Regions from separate parts of the Bradyrhizobium sp. UFLA01-814 genome, predicted to be linked through region 2. Evidence: riboswitches for the same ligand, from Rfam matches in the RefSeq annotation. Region 2 holds a riboswitch; the other holds the start of a gene.
What was found. Region 2 has a riboswitch for ZMP and ZTP ahead of glyA (serine hydroxymethyltransferase). Riboswitches for the same ligand answer to the same signal wherever they lie in the genome.

Region 1: linked by a shared signal. The riboswitch ahead of PMN64_RS29335 (bifunctional 5,10-methylenetetrahydrofolate dehydrogenase/5,10-methenyltetrahydrofolate cyclohydrolase) and the one ahead of glyA (serine hydroxymethyltransferase) in region 2 are both predicted to bind ZMP and ZTP.

Annotation. Positions count from the first base shown of each region.
Region 1 covers NZ_JAQOSR010000117.1:9,447-18,622, reverse strand. The annotation lists gene PMN64_RS29355 (hypothetical protein) at 143-514, opposite strand; gene PMN64_RS29350 (hypothetical protein) at 760-1,053, opposite strand; gene PMN64_RS29345 (zinc-ribbon domain containing protein) at 1,277-1,699, opposite strand; gene PMN64_RS29340 (MaoC/PaaZ C-terminal domain-containing protein) at 1,925-2,377, opposite strand; gene PMN64_RS29335 (bifunctional 5,10-methylenetetrahydrofolate dehydrogenase/5,10-methenyltetrahydrofolate cyclohydrolase) at 2,507-3,370, opposite strand; ZMP/ZTP riboswitch at 3,386-3,465, opposite strand; gene PMN64_RS29330 (hypothetical protein) at 3,683-4,093, shown strand; gene PMN64_RS29325 (hypothetical protein) at 4,215-4,739, opposite strand; gene PMN64_RS29320 (hypothetical protein) at 4,954-5,652, opposite strand; gene PMN64_RS29315 (VOC family protein) at 5,853-6,236, shown strand; gene PMN64_RS29310 (hypothetical protein) at 6,252-6,683, opposite strand; gene PMN64_RS29305 (GrlR family regulatory protein) at 6,921-7,271, shown strand; gene PMN64_RS29300 (PAS domain S-box protein) at 7,739-9,176, opposite strand, start outside.
Region 2 covers NZ_JAQOSR010000092.1:403-9,578, forward strand. The annotation lists gene PMN64_RS25475 (hypothetical protein) at 182-337, opposite strand; gene glyA (serine hydroxymethyltransferase) at 444-1,715, opposite strand; ZMP/ZTP riboswitch at 1,752-1,837, opposite strand; gene PMN64_RS25485 (YybH family protein) at 1,969-2,415, opposite strand; gene PMN64_RS25490 (winged helix-turn-helix transcriptional regulator) at 2,522-3,214, opposite strand; gene PMN64_RS25495 (response regulator) at 3,428-4,090, opposite strand; gene PMN64_RS25500 (sensor histidine kinase) at 4,087-5,505, opposite strand; gene PMN64_RS25505 (DUF2380 domain-containing protein) at 5,741-6,670, shown strand; gene PMN64_RS25510 (amino acid ABC transporter substrate-binding protein) at 6,808-7,719, shown strand; gene PMN64_RS25515 (ABC transporter substrate-binding protein) at 7,980-8,996, shown strand.

The DNA.
Region 1 (9,176 bases), on a different contig from region 2:
CGTCGCGCCTCCAATCATTGAACGGACCAGGCAGCCGTCTCGGGCGCAAAATCTTGCGTTCGGTGTCGAATAGCCGCCCGCTCGCACGGCGCCGGGCCAGCCGCTTCGGCGCAGTGCTTCGAACGCGCAGCCTGCTCCGCTCTCACCCGCTCGGAATCTTCCGCCGCACGGCCTCCACGCCGGCATCGGTCACGTTGTATCTGCGCCCCATCTCGGGGACGATCCAGCCCTTCTCGATCATTCCGGCAATGGTGCTCGGCCCGACGCCCGCGGGAAACGGACGGCGGTTGCGGATCGCGTCGATCGCGACCCGCTCGAGATGGGTGGCGACATGCGAGGGGCGCGCGCGAAACGCCTTTGCCATAATCAGGACCGACAGGACCTCGGCGCGCCGGCGCACGGCCGAAGCGCTGCGGGTCAGTTCGTTGCTGATCTCGAGAGCGTTCTTGCCGGCCCTGGCGAGTTCCCTGAGCTTCTCGTCCTCGTCAGGGCTCCAGCGCCGCACGATCCCCATCTGCCCCTCACCGCCTGGATACCCATCTCGAACCGATGCATACGCAGGCGGCGCTGATTTGCCATGTGACTTTCGGCACCTCTTGATCTGACGTCGGGGCTGTCGCCATCAGGACGGCCGATCGCGGGGGCCGCGCGATGCAGCACAAAGAGCATGATCCGATTGAATCGGATCATGCTCTCCAATCCCCTTGCTTGGTGGCGTTTTGCTTGCGCGAACCGGTATCCACTTCGCGCGAGAACGCTTCAGTGCTTGCTGGGTTCAAGCGCGATGAGCACGCCAGTCGGCTCGGGCTCGTGCGGCCGAAGCGACGTCAGCTCCGGATCGCTCCACTCGGCGAGACTGACGACTTCGCCGGTCTGCCCCGGCATGTCGGAGGTCTGGGCCGGTTCAAGCACCTTGAGCCCGCTGGTGTCGACGAAGAATGTGTGCTCACCGAACACGCTGTTCAGTTGCGCCACGGCCGGGTGATCGTCCGGAAGCACCTGGGCATTCAGTTGCGTCATGGTCTGCTTGACTTGCGTGGAATTGAGTTTCATCCGCTGCTCCTTCTCGTTGGTTCCGGCCGCGATGGTTTCCTTGACAGGTTTCCTTGACAAGTTTCCTTGGCTGGTTCCTCCCCGCCCGCACCCCACATCGGGGGCTTCAAGGTCTCGAACCAATCAGGCAACGAAACGTTCCGCACGCGCGACGCATTGACCGCCTGCGCACTGGTTCCCCGCGGATCAGATGTGGAGTGCGGCTCTGATGTCACGCCCATCGCTACGAGACGAGAGGCTTCTTCCTTGCGAGTCCTTCCAGATGCACGCGGCGTGCGGCGGATTTGCGCGCGCGCTCCCTGGTGCGGCAGGCCCGGCAGCGCACCGCCGCGGTAGATACATCGCCCTTGGCGGTCTCGTACCACCATTTCTGCTGCAACGGCGTCCAGACCTCGGCAACGCCGCAGTCCTTGCAGACGAAGGGCTCCGGTCGATAGGTTCCGCGCAGCACGAAATCGGGAGTCGAATAGCTGTTCGATGGCGCGAGCCGCGTCGTATCCACGGCAACCTCGTCGCGCGCCAGCGCAATCTTGTAATCGCGGAGACGTTGCCGTTCAGCGGCGCGTTGCGTCTGCATGCGGCGCCATTCCTCGGCCTTGCGCCGCCTGGCTTCGATCTCTCCGTGCGTCTGCTTGCTGCGTTTCACGTCGGCACATCCGTCTGGGTCGAATGCCTTCGGCGCATCGACGAAGTAAATACCGGGCAGCACGACTCGTCGCTGATGACGTCATTGATACGCTGCTGTTCTGCCGCCAGCCTGTCATAATTGTATTGCCGCAACATTGCGCCACGACAAGATCGCGTGCAGGAAACACCTAGCGGCGTTGGCCGCCGTCCGAGGCGGATGACTTCGGCATCCCCGTCAGCCGAGCTACGCCCGCCCCTGCTCCACCGGCCGCATGTGGATCAGCGCGTCGAGCACGAGGACAAGAACGGGGCGCTGCTCGTCGTTGACCAGCTCCGTCTTGAAGATCACGACGGCGTCGCGCCGCTCCGGCCTGATGGTGATCTTCTGGATCCGGGATTGGCCGGTGAGCGTGGCACCGGGCCGAACCGGGCTCGGCAGGCGAATCTCGAAGCTCCGCCCGACGATCCCCGCCACCTTGGTCCAGATCGCCTCCACGACGAGCCGCTGATAGATCGCAATGGTGTTGAAGCCGCTTGCGATCAGGCCGCCGAACGGGCCCACTGCCGCCGCGACGGGATCGGTATGGATCGGCACCGGATCATATTTCCCGGCGAACTCCAGGATCTCGGCCTCACCGATGGTGTAGCTGCCAAGCTTGAACGTCTGGCCCTCGGTAAGATCTTCCGCATACAACATCGCGCGCCTCCATCTGTCGCGCGATGCTAGACCAATGGTGCGGGCTTTCCATTACCCCGGACGTCATGAACTTCGCGCGCGATACGCGAGCGACACCCGCCGCTCGCGTATCGCCGCAGGCATCCCACGCTATTGCAGCCGGGCCGCCCTCGCCTTTGCGGCCTTCACCGTGTTCTCCATCAGGCAGGCGATCGTCATCGGGCCGACGCCGCGCGGCACCGGCGTGATCGCACCGGCGACCAGCACCGCCTCGTCGAACGAGACGTCGCCGCACACCGCATAGCCGCCGCCCGGCCTCTCGACGCGCGTGGTGCCGACGTCGATGACGATGGCCTGCGGCTTGATCCAGTCGCCGCGCACGAGGCCGGCCTTGCCCACCGCACTCACCAGGATGTCGGCCTCGCGGCAGATCCTGCTGATGCCGCGGGTGTGGATATGGGTCTGCGTCACGGTCGCGTGCTCCTGCAGCAGCAGCGCGGCCATCGGCTTGCCGACGATGTTGGAGCTGCCGATCACCACGGCATGGGCGCCGGTGAGGTCTGGCAGGGTCGATTTGATCAGCCGGAGACAGCCGAGCGGCGTGCACGGCACCAGCGCATCGTCGCCGTGAAACAGCCGGCCGGCGTTCAGGGCGTGCAGGCCGTCGACGTCCTTGGCGGGATCGACCGCCGCCATCACGCGCAAGGCGTCGATATGCACGGGCAACGGCAGCTGCACGAGGATGCCGTCGATATCGTCGCGTGCATTGAGCGCCTCTACTCTGGCAAGCAGATCGGCCTCGCTGGCATCGTCCGGCAGGCGTGCGACCTCGCCGCGCAGCCCGAGCCGTTCCGCCATCCTGACCTTGCTCTGCACATAGATCTGGCTCGCCGGGTCACAGCCGACCAGCACGACCGCAAGCCCCGGTGCGCGGGGCAGCCGGTCGAGTTCGCCAGCAATCTTGTCGATGACAATTTGGGCATGCGCATGCCCATCGAGAATGTTCGCCGTCATGGCACCTCCGTTTCGAAGCGGTGCCCAGGCGCGCGGCGTTCAGTCTCTGCGCTCCCCGATGGTGGTCCATCCAAGCGCCAGTCGCGCAGATGGCGTCGTCATAGCCGCCCCGCCGGGCAAAGGCAATTCACGCTCTTCCGCGGGTCGAACGGCGACGAATTGCCCTCACTTTTGCCGGTGGATCGGTGCCGGGCGGATCGCCTCTGGGGGTAGGATTCGGGCAAGACTTGCGTTAAGTCTCGGCGCTTGCCGGGCTTTTCCGATCCCCGGCGCCATCCTTCCGGTCATCACGCCATTTCGGACATTTTCGACATGAGACATATCATCCTCGCGCTGGCGCTCTTCTGCCCGGCTGCCGCGCTTGCCCAAGGCACCACGCCGGCCCCCGCCGACGCAGACAAGCCGGCGGCGGCGACCTCGCAGCCGATGGTCGGCGACAAGCCGCTGGTCCAGGTCGGCAAGAAGTCGGCCGCCAAGAAGGGCGAGAAGCCTGCCGCGCCCGGCAAGCCGCAATCGGTCGCCCAGAAGCTTCAGGCCTGTCAGGACATCGACGACGCCACCAAGGAACGGCTGATCTGCTACGACGAGATCTTCAAGCCGCAGCCGAAGCCGAAGGCTACCCCGGCCAAGGGCGTCAACGATTGCCGCTTCGTGAGGGAAGAGGACGAGCGGCTGACCTGCTACAACGGCTTCGCGGACAAGATTCCGCGCCTGCCGCGCTAAAGGTAGCGAGCAGCGCTCGGACGCCGTCCCGGATCCGGCCACCCGCCTGATCGCGGACATGAAAAAGCCGCCGCAAGTGTTTGCGGCGGCGCATTGATTGCCGGCTGCGGGCGGCCCTTTCTTACCAGGTGCCGAAGCCGCCGAAGAAGCCCATGCGCTGCTGCTGCGCGACGCGGTAGGGCTGATACATGCCGGGCTGCGCCAGCCGCATCGGCTGCTGGGGATGGGCATGGTAGCGCGCGACCTTGCGCTTCTTCGGCGCCTGAGGCTGGGCCTGCGCCGGCTGCTCGGCCGGCTTTGCCTCGGCCGCGACCTTCTGCGCGTCAGCCTTCTCCGGCGGAATGAACTGGGCGAACGTATTGCGGACACGGGCTTGCGCCGACGCGTCACCCGAAGCCGACGGGACGGCCGCGGCGACCGCGTTGACCTGCGCCGGAACAATGGTCGGCAAATTGGTGTCGTAGACCACCCGCTCGGGCAATTTCTGGGTCGACTTGATGCGCACCATGGTCTTGTCGACGCCCGGCGACGACAGGCCCTGGTTCTGACCGGCGACCACGGCCTCCTGCGGCACGATGGAATTGACGACGAAGAGCAGCGCGAGCAGCACTCCACCAACGAACAGGAAATAACGCGCCACAGGCATTTTGGTAGCTCCCCCCGCGCAGCGGGCGCGGTTCATCTCGGCGCGACGACATCAGTCATCGCGCGGGCGATCTCATCGTCTGCGCATGATCACCCGGACGCGGTCCGCGCTCCCGGGTCGTTCGCTAACGGCTGGTTTATCAGTTAGTTCCTGTCCGGCCGTTACGGTTCACCCGGCAAGTCAATTCGCGGTCACTTTTTCGGGATGCCGGGAATTAAAGGCGGCTCGCCGTCACGACCGAACATTTCGCCTTGTTTGCGTTCACATTGACGAACCCGACCAACATCCGCGAATAGGTCTTGCGGCTTTTCATCGCGATCGTGTCGGAGATCAGCCGCTTGCGCTCGGTCAGCGGCCGACCGTCCCGACGGATGAAGGCGCAGGCGATCTCGATATCCTTGACGGCGAAATCATTTGCATTGCGCAGCGTCAGGGTGACGAGCGCCTTCGAACCCAGCCCGCCGCGCCGCCACGATTGCGAGGCGATCCGCAGCTTGTCCAGCGGCGACCTTTCGGCGCCAGGCCCGGACGGCCTGGCCTCCCCTGCCCCCTGTGAGGCGGTGGCCACGCCGACGGTGGTCGGCTCGTCCGCCGGTGCGGCCAGCGCATCCCGCGCGGCCTGATTTGTGATTTGGGCGGGTTGCGCGCCGGTAGAGGCGTTCTGCGCGGTGCGGACGATGCTGGACGACACCGGCCAGACATCCTGGTCTCCGGCGTCGCTCGGCTCGGGGAGCATGAACCAGGCGGCGATCCCACCGAGCGCAATCAGCGGCAGCAGCAGACCGGCGTAGAAGCCGCCCTCACCGAGACGTCCGGCGGCCAACCTTCGAAACGACGCCAAGCCGATCCGCATCGTCGTGCCCTCACCCTGGCGGCCTGATCGGGCCGCCCCCACACAGAGAGGAAGCCGCACCGCGCGGCTTCCGGGGCGGCCGCAGGTCGAGCGGCCACGCGAGACAATCGCTGACGGCCGCAATGGTTTCATTCCGGGACGACAATCTTGCGGCCGGCAGCACGGAGGGATGGCCTCATGGCCGGCCGCTCGCTAAGTTCGCGCCGCCCGAGAGCGAGCGCCGCGCGCCGAAGCGGCGCGAGAACAACAAGGAGATCGCAATGCCTGTCGTCACCTGGGACCACGTCCACCTGCGCAGTCCCGATCCCGAGGCCACCGCGACCTGGCTGCGCGACATTCTCGGCGGCGAGATCATCCGCGGCCCCGGCCGCATCGACGTCCAGCTCGGCGGCGCCAAGGTTTTCATTGCGGAGGTGACCCAGGGCGACGGCGTCAACGCTGCGCCGGTAACGCCCTATCAGGGGCTCGATCACTTCGGGCTCACGGTGAAGGACATCGACGCGGTCGCGGCCGAGATCAAGGCCAAGGGCGTCGAATTCACCAAGGAGCCGACCACGATCCGTCCCGGCGTGCGGATCTGCTTCATCCGCGGCCCGCAGGGCATCTCGATCGAATTGCTCGAGCGCGACCAGAAATACGTGTGAGCCACGCGTGCGGCGCTAGGTCATGCTGCCCGGCATGAAGCAGCGGATCGTCACGCCCATGTAGCTCGGAATCGGCCAGACCATGGCGCGACCGACCCGGTTGGGCTCGGTGACCACGGCCTCGTCGGGGACATCGATCCACGCCCCGTCGAGGCGGACACGATAGTGCCCGTCCTTGGATTCCCAGTCGACATCGCTGACTGCTGTGCCGTCGGCATCCGAACAGCACGGCCCTTTGCCGCTGCGCAGGCCGTCGAACCATTCCTTCAGCGGCGAATTGGCGTAGCGGCCGTCGGGATCGCGCGCCTGCGCGATTCGCACGGCCGCGACCAGCACCAGCGTTATCAACCCGAGGAATACGATGACGTGGCCCGCATGACGGGCCGAAGTTCCATTGAGCCTGCGAGGGCGTGCCCAATGGCCACCGGATTCAATCCAGTCAGACATGTGTTTGCTCCAGCACTCACCGGCCAGTGCAACCAGAGCTATGCATTTCGCGGGCCACTTTGATTCGCGCGTACGGTCCGCTGTCATCGCGCCGTCACACTGCCTGGCAGGAACCGAGGGTGTCACCCGAACGCGGGACACCCGGGAATCAACCTGCCGCATTGCACGAGGTTGCTCGCTTTGGCATAAAAAACCAACTGGCTTGCCGTGGGCGCGGCGGCCAGCAATCGGGACGTCATGAAGAACGGACTTTACTCAATTCACGTCACCCTGCTGGACGGTCGCGTCGGTAAGGGCAGCGGCGTCATTCTCTTCCGCGACGGCCAGATTCTGGGCGGCGACGCCTATCTCTACTACACCGGCAGCTACACGGTGAAGGGCGATGCCTTCAAGGGCGAGGTCCTTGTGCAACGCCACACGACGCCGCGTGACACCGACAACCCGCTCTTCGGCGGGCCTGCGCCCGTCGGCATCGGCGTCTCCGGCACCTTCACCGACACCCGCGGCACCATGAGTGGGACCGCACTGGTCGGCAAAGCGAGCCTGATCTTCGGCGCCACACTGCACAAGCTCGCGGATATCAATTAGCGGTGTGAAACCATCAGACCCGTCATCCCCGTGCAAAGGCTTCGCCTTTGTCGCTGGAGGCGCGAGCCTTGCGGCGCAATCGCGCCGCTGGGCGAGCCTCGAAGGATCGACGGCCACGAGCCGGGCCGCGCATCCTTCGAGACGCGGCTTCGCCGCTCCTCAGGATGACGGGGATAGCGCTTCGGCCAGTCCATCGAGCGAAGCGAAGCAATCCATGGTGCCGCAAGCAGAGCGGTGGATTGCTTCGTCACTTCGCTCCTCGCAATGACGCCGCGATGCGAAACCGCGCATCTATCCAACCCGTCACCCTGAGGAGCGCGCCCTTGCGCGCGTCTCGAAGGGTCGACGGCCAGCGGCAGGCCGTTCATCCTTCGAGGCTCGCTCTGCTCGCGCCTCCAGCGACAACGGCGAAGCATTTGCGCGGGGATGACGGAGCTGGAGCAAGCGCGCGGCTTGCCGTCGCCGCCCTACTCCGCGGCCTGCTCCAGCGGCGCGACGCGCGGCAGGATCATCTGGATGCGGGTGCCGTTGCCCGGTGCGGAATCCAGCGAGAGCCGGCCGCCGAGCCGCGTGGTGACGATGCTGTAGACGATGTGCAGGCCGAGCCCGGTGCCGCCCTGATCGCGCCGCGTCGTGAAGAACGGATCGAAGGCGCGGCGGCGCACGTCGAGGCTCATGCCGCAGCCATTGTCGGCGAAGATCACCTCGACATTGTCGCCTCCGGCGGCGTGGACCTGGATCTCGACCTCGCCGGCCTTACCGTCCGGGAACGCATGCGCGACCGCGTTGAGGAACAGATTGGTCAGCACCTGGCCATACGGCCCCGGATAGGAGTTCATGATCAGGTTCGGCTCGCAATCGATGTTGAGCGTCAGGTTGTGCTTGCGCAGGCCGGGCCGCAAGCTCATCACCACCTGCTCGGTGAGATCGCCGAGGTCGAAGGTGCGCTGGTCGGAATAGTTGCGGTCGGCGGCGACCTGCTTGAACGACTGGATCAGCTCTGCGGCGCGGTTGAGATTGGCGACGAGTTGCGAGGAGGCATCGCGCGCGGTGTTCAGGAAGTCGTTCAGGCTGGAGCGGCGCAGGTCGCCGCGCTCGACCTGGGTGGCGAAATTCGCGGTCTTGCGCTCCAGCGCGGACGCCACCGTCAGGCTGATCCCGACGGGGTTGTTGACCTCATGGGCGACGCCGGCCACCAGGCGGCCGAGCGCGGCGAGCTTCTCGGCCTCGATCAGCGAATTCTGGGTTTCCCGCAGATTGCGCAGCGCGGCCTCTGCGGAATCCCGCGCCTTGCGCATCTCCTGCTCGGAGCGCTTGCGCTCGCCGATGTCGAGCGCGACCGTGACGATGTTCTCGATGTCGCCCTGCGCGTCGAGGATCGGCAGCTTGTTGACCAGCCACTGCCGCATGTTGCCGGCGACGTCCTTGTACTCCTCTTCATAGAAGCCGAGCTCGCGGCGAGCCGACAGGACGCGCTTGTCGTTCTCATCGGTCTTGGCCGCGCCGTAGCGCGACATCAAATCGCCGGTGGTCTGGCCGATCGCGTCCTGCGGCTCGATGCCGAAGATCCCCGCCATGTAGCGGTTCATCAGCACGTAGCGCAGGTCGCGGTCCTTGACGTTGATGACGGCGGGCACCGTGTCGATGACCATCTGCAGCAGCCGCCGGCCTTCGGCGATCGCGTCTTCGGCGCGCTTCTGGTCGGTGATGTCGCGCACCGTGCCCTCGTAGCGGACCACCTCGCCCTCGTCGTTGCGGACGACGGTTGCCGAATCGGACAGCCACAGCACCGTGCCGTCGCTCGCGCGCACCTGATACTCGTAGTCGCGCACCATGCCATCGCGCTGCATCAGCTGCTGGTACTGCTCGCGCGCCGCCGGATCGACATAGACGGTGGTGGCGATG
Region 2 (9,176 bases):
AACAATCAGCATTTGTGGTTATGCGTCCCTGCTTTCGCAGGGACGACACCCAATATAAGTCGTCGTTTGTGGGTCGGGCAACTCAGTCGCACGCGCGCGCGAACTTTCAGCGCACCAAGCGACTTGATGCTTGCCGGCGGCCCGATGCTTGCCAGCCGCTTGGTGCCCGCCAGCGTAGCTCTCACATCCTGGACAGCGCCAGGCCGAGGTAACCGATCAGCGCACCGGTGCTGAGAATGATGACGACGAGCGCCTGCTCCGAGCGTGCTTGTAGGGTTTTCCGGGTCACGGCGTTGGACGCTCCGTCTTCGAGATCATGCGGTCCAACGAACAGCATCGATTTCCGTTCCGGTCTTTCCCGGGGAACCTTCACGACGTGCCCATGCAGGCCGCACACCCGGCCGAGTGAGCGACGAATGCGGAACAGGAACGCGGCTCGGCTGCTATGAGGGCGGCGCGATCCCCGGAACGGGGAAAGCGCGGCACATCTCGACGCTGTTTGACCTCAGTCGCTTGACGACCACTGCATCTCCCCTCGACCGGAGGGATTCCGCAATGAGTTCGGCGATGAGGCGCATTTCGGGCTCGCCCATGCCGCGCGTGGTCGCCGCCGGCGTCCCGAGGCGAATGCCGCTCGGCCTGAGCGGCGGACGCGGATCGTCGGGAATGATCTGCTTGTTTGCGGTGACCCCGACGGCGTCGAGGATGTTCTCGGCCGCGCCGCCGTCCAGGCCGACGCTGGCCACCGTATCCACGACCATCATGTGATTGTCGGTTCCGCCGGTGATCAACGTCATGCCGCGTTCCATCAACGCTTCGGCCAGGACCTTCGCGTTGCGCATGACCAGCCTTGCATAGGCCTGAAAATCGGACGTCGATGCCTTCTTCAGCGTGACCGCGGTTCCGGCCACAACGTTCATGTGCGGACCGCCCTGCAATCCCGGGAACACCGACGCGTCAATCTTGCCGGCGAACTCCCGGCGACAAAGAACGATGCCGCCACGCGGCCCGCGAAGCGTTTTGTGCGATGTCGTCGTCATCACGTCGAAACCCGCATCGAGCGGATTGCGCAAGGCGTTGCCGGCGATCAGGCCGCCGTAATGGCTGACGTCGGCCATGGTCAGTGCACCCACCTCATCGGCGATGCTCTTGAAGGACGCATAATCCAGATCGCGCGGATAGGAGCTGTAGCCGCACAGCACCAGCTTCGGACGGACGTGCCGGGCCATGGCGCGGAGCTCATCGAAATCGATGGCGCCGCCGTTTGACGGCTGCGTCTTGTAACGGGCGAAGTTGAAGAGCCGCCCCATGTGCGACACGGGCGCGCCGTGGGTGAGATGGCCGCCGTGTGACAGGTCCATCGCCAATATCGTATCGCCGGGCTGCAGCAGGCCGAGATACACGGCCTGGTTCATTGGCGACCCGGACAGAGGCTGAACGTTGGCATGTTCGGTGCGGAACAGCGCACACGCTCGCTGTCGGGCAAGGTTCTCTATCTGGTCCGTAAATTCCTGGCCGCCGTAATAGCGGCGTCCCGGATAGCCCTCGGAATACTTGTTGGTGAACACCGATCCAAGCAGCTCAAGAACCTCGGGATATGTGTAGTTCTCCGACGGAATCAGCTCGACGCCGTCTTGCTGGCGGCGCTCTTCGCCCTCGAGCGCAAGGGCAACTTCCGAATCGTTGAGGTGGAGTTCATTGCGGAATGACGGCATGGTCCGGGCTCCCTAAGACGCTGGATCATCAGCTGAACGGGTTGCCCAGGCGAACGGCGTTGGAACCCTTCGCGCTTCACCGTGGTCAATTCCACGTAAGCTCGCCAGTCGCGCGAGGGGCGAATGAGCCTGCAGCTCATGGCGAGCAGCAGGCTATTCAATCCTCGGCGGTCCCGCAAGGGTTCCATAGCTGGCAGGGTTCCATAGCTGGCGTCGCCGGGAGGCTGACTGCGTAGCAGTAGCACCCGCGAATCTATTCCTTGACGAAAATGTGGGACTTTATCTTCCACTGCCCGTCGGGTTGGCGTTCAAGCAGTCTCACGGTGCTGCCAGAAATTGGCGCCGCCTTCTCATTTACCACTAGCGTGGCCGTGAAATGCGAGGTGGTGTAGGCGTAGTTTCCCATGGACAACACATCGACCAGCTCAACCTTGTGCTCTCTGACGCTTCTTCCCCGCCCGGCAAAGAAACTACGGATTGCCAAAGGGCCGGTGACCGGCTGCGCACCGGGCGGCATCAATCTGCCGTCAGCGGTATACAATGGAAGCAGGGCATCGAAGTCTGCGTTGTTGATGGCGGCATCCCACTTGGCAGCCACAGAGGAAAGTTCGTCGGCAAGTGGGTCTGCTGCTGCATGACCAACGCAAGCACAAGTGAAGATCAAAAGCAGGGCGTATGAAAGAAGAGAAGGGCGGCTCATCCTTGCCTCCTTTAGCTGAGATGCTCAGCGCATGAGCGCATTCGCAAACGCTACAGCTGGGGGAAGCAGGGTCACTAGTCCAAAAAGTGGACTGGAGAGGTGTCTTTCAGCTAGCTAAGACTTGCCCTGCGGCCGCAGACGCCTCACTGGCATATTTGCTACGTGGAAACCAAGCCCGCATGCTGTTCACAAGATGCTTAGGACCGTCGATCTCGATTTTGCCGAGCTCACGCGCCCGTAGCAGCGGCATCTCGTCTACGAAAATCTGCACAAGCGTCAGCAGACTCGCATAGAGGCTGATATCGACCTTGAAGCCGGGGTCATCCCAGCAGAGATCGGCTTCCTCCTTCTTCACAACAAACCACCAGCGCTTCGGCCGAGCGTCCGCAATCTCAATGTACAGCACGAAGTCGCATGGAATGTGCCTTAGATCGAACGAACGGCGCATATTCCACATGAGCCGGCCCGCGTGGAGTTCGTTCGGTGTGAGCTGGCTGCGAGCCCATTTGTGGCCCCAATAGCCCATTGCATCGATAATTGGCCTGGCTTCCCTGGCCGCCTGGGTTGGATGGTACTCCCAATGCCCGTTGTCGCCTGGTTGGCGTGAGACTAGCCCGGCCTCTTCTAGAGTTTGCAGGCGCTTGGAGAGGAGGGTCGGCGACATCTGTGGAATGCCGCGGCGAAGCTGGTTGAAGTGGCGGGACCCCAGCAGCAGTTCGCGGAGCAAGAGCGGGGTCCACCGCTCCGTGAGAATTTCCGCAGCTTTGGCTACGGGGCAAAATGATCCATAGCCTTTCATGACGAGAACTTTAGCATCACGAGGGCCACCAAGGTAGTCCAGTCTCTGGACTATGGTCCCAGGCGCGCCAGTATCGAGGCTCTCCTGTTACGCCTGGTACGCGACTTTCTCGGGACTCGGCCATTCGACGATGCGGCTCGATGTTCGGTTTGCCCGGAGGCAAATGCGGCTCGATTTACCGGTACGCGGCCTCGCTGGCGCCGCCACGGAGGCTCAGCGTTCGCCGAGGTCGGTCTGCGTCAGGATACCCTGCCGCAACGCGAGGCGGACCAGCTCGATATCCGTGCCGACCCCGAGCTTGTCCTTGATCAGGGAATGCAGGTTCGCGACCGTCTTCGGGCTGAGGTGCAGCGCCTCGGCGATCTCCTCGGTGGCGTTCTCCGCGAGCAGCATCCGCAGCACCTCGAATTCCCGCGCGGTCAGGAGGTCGGCAGCCTTCCTCTCGCCGGCAAGGTGGCTGAGCGCGAGCTCGTGGTCGATATCCGGGCTGATCGCGATCTTGCCCGACAGCGCATCCATCACGGCGTGCACCAGCGTCTCCGGCGGGCTGGTCTTGGTGACATAGCCGCTCGCGCCGGCGCGGATCGCCTGCACGGCAAAGGCCGCGTTCTGGTGCATGGTGAACACCAGGATTTTTGCGCGCCTGTCCCACTGCCGGAGGCGGCGGATGGCCTCGATGCCGCCGATGCCGGGCATCGACAGGTCCATGATGACGAGGTCGGGCCCGGTCTCCTTGTAGAGGCGGTAGGCCTCGACGCCGTCGGAGGCTTCGGCGACGACGCAGAGGCCCGGCTGCTTCTGCAGCATCGCCCGGTAGCCCTCCCGGACGACGGCGTGGTCGTCGACCAGCATGATAGTTCGCGCGGCTTGGCTCATGCCGCGCGCTCCACCGGTGCGGCCTCTCGGCTGGCCGCGACGGGAACGATGACGCGGAGCGAGGAGCCGCTGGGCTGTCCGGTCTCGAAGCTGAGCCGCCCGCCCAGCGCAGCGACCCGTTCGCGCATGCCGAGCAGGCCGAGGCCGGACTTGAGCTGGGGATCGCCTTGTGGATCGCCGGGCTGGCCGTCATCGTCGATCGCGAGCGCGATCGCGCTGCCGCCGCCGGGCGGCGCCTCGCGCATCTCAAGCCGCAGCATCACGCGCGTCGCGCCGGCGTGCTTGGCGGCGTTGGTGAGCGCCTCCTGCACGATGCGGTAGAGATTGGCGCTGACGGAGGCCGCAAGGCGCTCGAACGATCCCGATATGATGATCTCGAACCGCGGCTGCCCCCGGCTGCGGCCGTTCCAGCCGGCGACCAGACCCTCGAGGCTGGCCGCAAGTCCGAGTTCGTCGACATCGGGCGGGCGGAGCCGGAAGAGGGCGCCGCGCAACGTCTCCATCATGTCGGTCGCGGTCCGCGCGATGCCGTCGCATTCGGCGAGCAAAGGCGGGCAATCCGCCGCCGCGGTCTGGCGCGCCGAGGCGGCGAGCGCACGGATGGCGGCCAGCGACTGCCCGAACTCGTCATGCAGCTCGCGCGCGAGGTGCCGGCGCTCCTCGTCCTGCACCAGGATCAGTTTTTGCGTCAGCGCGTTGCGGTCGGAGAGTGCGGCGGCGAGGCGCTCGGCGAGCTGGTTGAAGACGTCGCCGATCGCCGACAGTTCGGCGAGATCGAACGCCGGCAGGCGCGCGGCGAGGTCGCCTGCGGCGATCCGCTCGAGCCCGTCGCGGATCTGCCGCGTCGGACGCAGCGCGCGCGCCAGCGCCGCATAGACCAGGGCGCAGAGCAGCGGCAGCGCGATCATGAACACCGCCATCAGCCGGCCGGCATCGTGCCAGGCCTCGGCGGTCGGCACCGCCGGATCGATCCAGGCCACCGCTTCGCCGATGGCGTTGCCGCGCGAAACCACCTGCCGCACCGCCTCGCGGCCGGGATCGAACAGGCGGCGATAGAGCGCCGCGAAGGCCAGCGGCGGCGCGGCCGTGTCAGTCTGCGCGCCGCCGCAGAAGCGTTGGCTGATCTCGCCGCTATTGCTGCGAAAGGCGATGCACAATCCCGGCGTCATGACCGTAGCGGCAACGCTGTCGAGATCGGGAAAGTCGGAACGCGCATTGTTCAGCCACTGGATCTTGCTCTGCTGCAGCTCCAGCGTCTTGGCGGCGACATCGGCAACGGCCGCGATCCGCCCGCGCACCGAGCGGTCGGCCTCGATCAGGAAATAGCCGGAGATGACGGCAAAGCAGAGCGTCGAGACGATCGCCACGCGCAACGTCAGCCGCAGTTTCAGATCGCTTCCGGACCAATTCCACATTGGCGTATCCTCAAGATCGCAGACGAGCCTCGGTGCGCGATCGCGGGCAGGGCCGTCATGCACATTAAACGGCAGAACGGAGGCGCCGAGAAGCGCTGCCATAGGCGTTCTTTCGGCGCGGACCGTCGTCGTGAAATTTTCCCGGCACCGGGCGGGAGGCACTCCGCTGCGCGCGGCGGCCAGTTGGCCCAGGATGCGACCGACCCGCCCGCCTAGCACCCGAAAGGCCCAGACCATGCGTCAATCCCGTCTTGTCTTGCTCGCCCTCGCGTTGACCGGCCTTCTGGCCGGACCTTGTCCGCTGCGCGCCGAAACCGGCACGGTGCCGGCATCTCAGCTCGGCGTCAGCATTGATGATTTCAGCTACGTCGACACCTCGGGCGAGGTGATCGACCAGACTGCCGTGCACCAGAGGCGGCTGGATGCGTTGATGCGGACGCTGCGCGCCGATGTCGCCGCGGAGCCGCACTATCGCCTGGTGCCATCGACGGCGCCTGCGGGCGAGGCCCGGATCAAGGTTATCGGCGGCGTGCAGAAGATGAGCACGCTGATCCAGTGGGCCAAGGTGGCGGTCATCGACGTCAGCGCGAGCCAGGTGCTCTACGAGAAGCTCTACACGTTTCGCGGCGACACTGACGAGGCATGGGACCACGCGGCGATGTTCGTGTCGCGCGAGGTGCGCCGCGCCCTTGCAGCCGCGCTGCCGCCGACCGCCGCTGCGGCGCCGATCGGGCTTGCGGTGTTCGAATTCGAGCTCGAGGATACTTCGGCGGCAACCGCGGCCGGTCTTGCCGGCTCCGATGCAGCCTATCTCGCCGATGTCACGAAGGGCGTGCGTGACCGGCTTGCGCAGTCGGGCCGCTACCGCCTGGTCGATACCGGCGGCGCGACCGCGGAGCCCGTCAAGGCACATGCGCTGCGCGACTGCGACGGCTGCGAGGCCGCGATTGCGCAGCAGCTCGGCGCCGATCAATCGCTGATCGGCGTGATCAGGCGGGTCAGCCGGACCGAATACACGGTCGGCTTCCAGCTGCGCGACGCCCGCAGCGGCGCGGTCGTCTCACGCGGCGACAGCGGCCTGCGGATGGGCGCCGATTATTCCTGGACCCGTGGCGCGGTCCGCCTGGTCGGCGACCGCCTGCTCGAGGGCGGGGCGCAGCGCTAGGGATGCGTCGCGGCCGCGGCTGCAACCTTGGCAGGCGGACCATAGCAAAGTGCGATAGCTGCTAGACACACCGTCATCTGGCTCCGGGCTCATGTGTGCGCTATCACCGCCGTCTGATCACCGCACAGGAGCCGCCGATGCGTTTGCCCGCCATCTTCTTCGCTCTCACGCTCGCCGCAAGCCCCGCGGCGGCGGAGGAGCTGTCGGGCACGCTGCAGAAGATCAAGGAAACGAAGAAGGTCACGCTCGGCTTTCAGGAGGCTTCCGTTCCCTTCAGCTATCTCGACGACAATCAGCGGCCGATCGGCTTTGCGCTCGACATCTGCCTGAAGATCGTCGATGCCGTGAAGAAGGAGCTCGGCGTATCTGACATCGCCGTCGACTACCTCCCGGTGACCTCGTCGAACCGCATTCCGTTGATGGTCAACGGCACGATCGATCTGCATTGCTCGGCGACCACCAACAGCGCCGACCGCCAGAAGCAGGTGACCTTCACCAACACGCACTTCCTCAGCGCGACACGCTTTGCCGCCAAGAAATCCGCTGAGATCAACACGATCGACGATCTCAAGGGGAAGTCCGTCACCGCTGTTGCGGGCTCGGTGAACCTCACGCAGCTCATCAAGGTCAACACCGAACGCAAGCTCGGCATCAACGTCCTCCCGGCCAAGGACCAGGCCGAGGCGTTCCTGATGCTGGAGACCGATCGCGCCCAGGCCTACGCGCTCGACGACGTCCAGCTCGCCGTCGCGATCGCGCGATCGAAACAGCCTTCGCTCTACATGATCAGCGAGGAGGCGTTCTCGAAGGCAGAGCCGTTCGGAATCATGCTGCGCAGAGAGGACATCCCGTTCAAGACGCTCGCCGACCGCGCCACGGCGGAGCTCTACAAGAGCCCCGAGATCGAGGTCATGTACAGGAAGTGGCTGGAAGCGCCGACCCCGCCGAAAGGCATCAATTACAACGTGCCGATGTCGCCGGCGCTGCGCCACGCCTTCGCCAATCCGAGCTCGAGCTTCGATCCCGATGTGTACGAGGTTGCGAAGTAGCAGAAAGTAGCCCGAATGAGCAAAGCGACATGCGGGTAAGGTCCAGCTTGAATCGATGGCGTGACCCCGGATATCGCGCTCGCTCATCCGGGCTACAATTGGCCGACAGGGCGGCGGAAAACAGATCGCCGCGTCCAGCCATCAATCCATGGAACGGCTTTTCGCGCGCATGGCGAAAAACGAAATAGCGTCTCATATACATCGGGCGGTTTTCTCTTAAGCTCGCAGCAGTTGTGACTGTTGTTCAGGAGCTCAAGCCGGTGACTACGCCATTTTCGCTTTCGCGACGTTCTGCGCTCGGCGTGCTTGCCGGAAGTCTGATCACCGGCGGTGCGCGCGCGGAGACCGGGGCGGGGGGCGGCACCGATCTCAGCGGCGTTACATTGCGCGTTGCCTACTACAAGGGCGGCTGGCGCCAGCTGTTGCAGGCCGCGGGCGAGGACAAGACGCCGTACAGGATCGAGTGGAAGGAGCTCAACAACGGTGTGCTCCACATCGAGGCCTTGAACGGCGACGCGCTCGACATCGGTTCGGGCAGCGAGATTCCGGCGATGTTCGCGGCGCGCCAGAATGCCAAGGTGCGCTTCGTCGCTGTCACCCATGAGGATCTCAACATCCAGGTCACGGTGGCGGCGAAAGACGCGCCGATCCATTCGATCGCTGATCTCAAGGGAAAGCGCGTCGGCTATGTGCGCGCGACCACGGCGCATTATTTCCTCGCCAAGCAACTCGAGGAAGCCGGCCTTGCGTTTGGCGATATCGAGGCCATCAATCTGACGCCGTCCGACGGCTATTCGGCGTTCGCCTCCGGCAAGCTCGATGCCTGGGCGATCTACGGCTATAACGGGCAACTCGCGATCGCCAAGCAGGGCGCGCGGCTGCTCAAGACCGGCGCCGGCTATCTCTCGGGAAATTTCCCGATCTACGCCAATCCGAAGGCCGTCGACGATCCGCTGCGTCACGCGGCCGTGAGCGATCTGCTGCTGCGGATCCAGCGCGCTTATGCGTTCGCCAACAAGAATTTTCCGGTGTATGCGGCCGCGCAGGTGGCGGAGACGCATCTGCCGCTGCAGGACATTCTCGACCAGTTCGCCCGTCGCAGCGACGACTTCGCGCTCGCCGGGGTGACGCCTGACGTGCCGGAGACGCACCAGAAGGTCGCCGACACCTTCCTCAAGCTCGGCGTGCTCGACGCGCGCGCGGAGGTTGGAAAATTCTGGGACACCAGCTTCAACGAAGCAATCGCGGCGGGCGCGGCGAGGCTCGCGAAGCTCTGACCGCGATCTGGCCTGTATAGGCTACGTCATTTGTGGGCGCGCCCGCGCAAATCGATTGTGGTTCTCGGAGATCGTTCACTCACCCCGCGACCAACAGCAGTCCGCGTGCACCTCCAATGATTTACGGCCCCAGCGTGACGGCTGGGGCCGCAGGAGGTCGTGTGTGCCTCTGGGGCAATG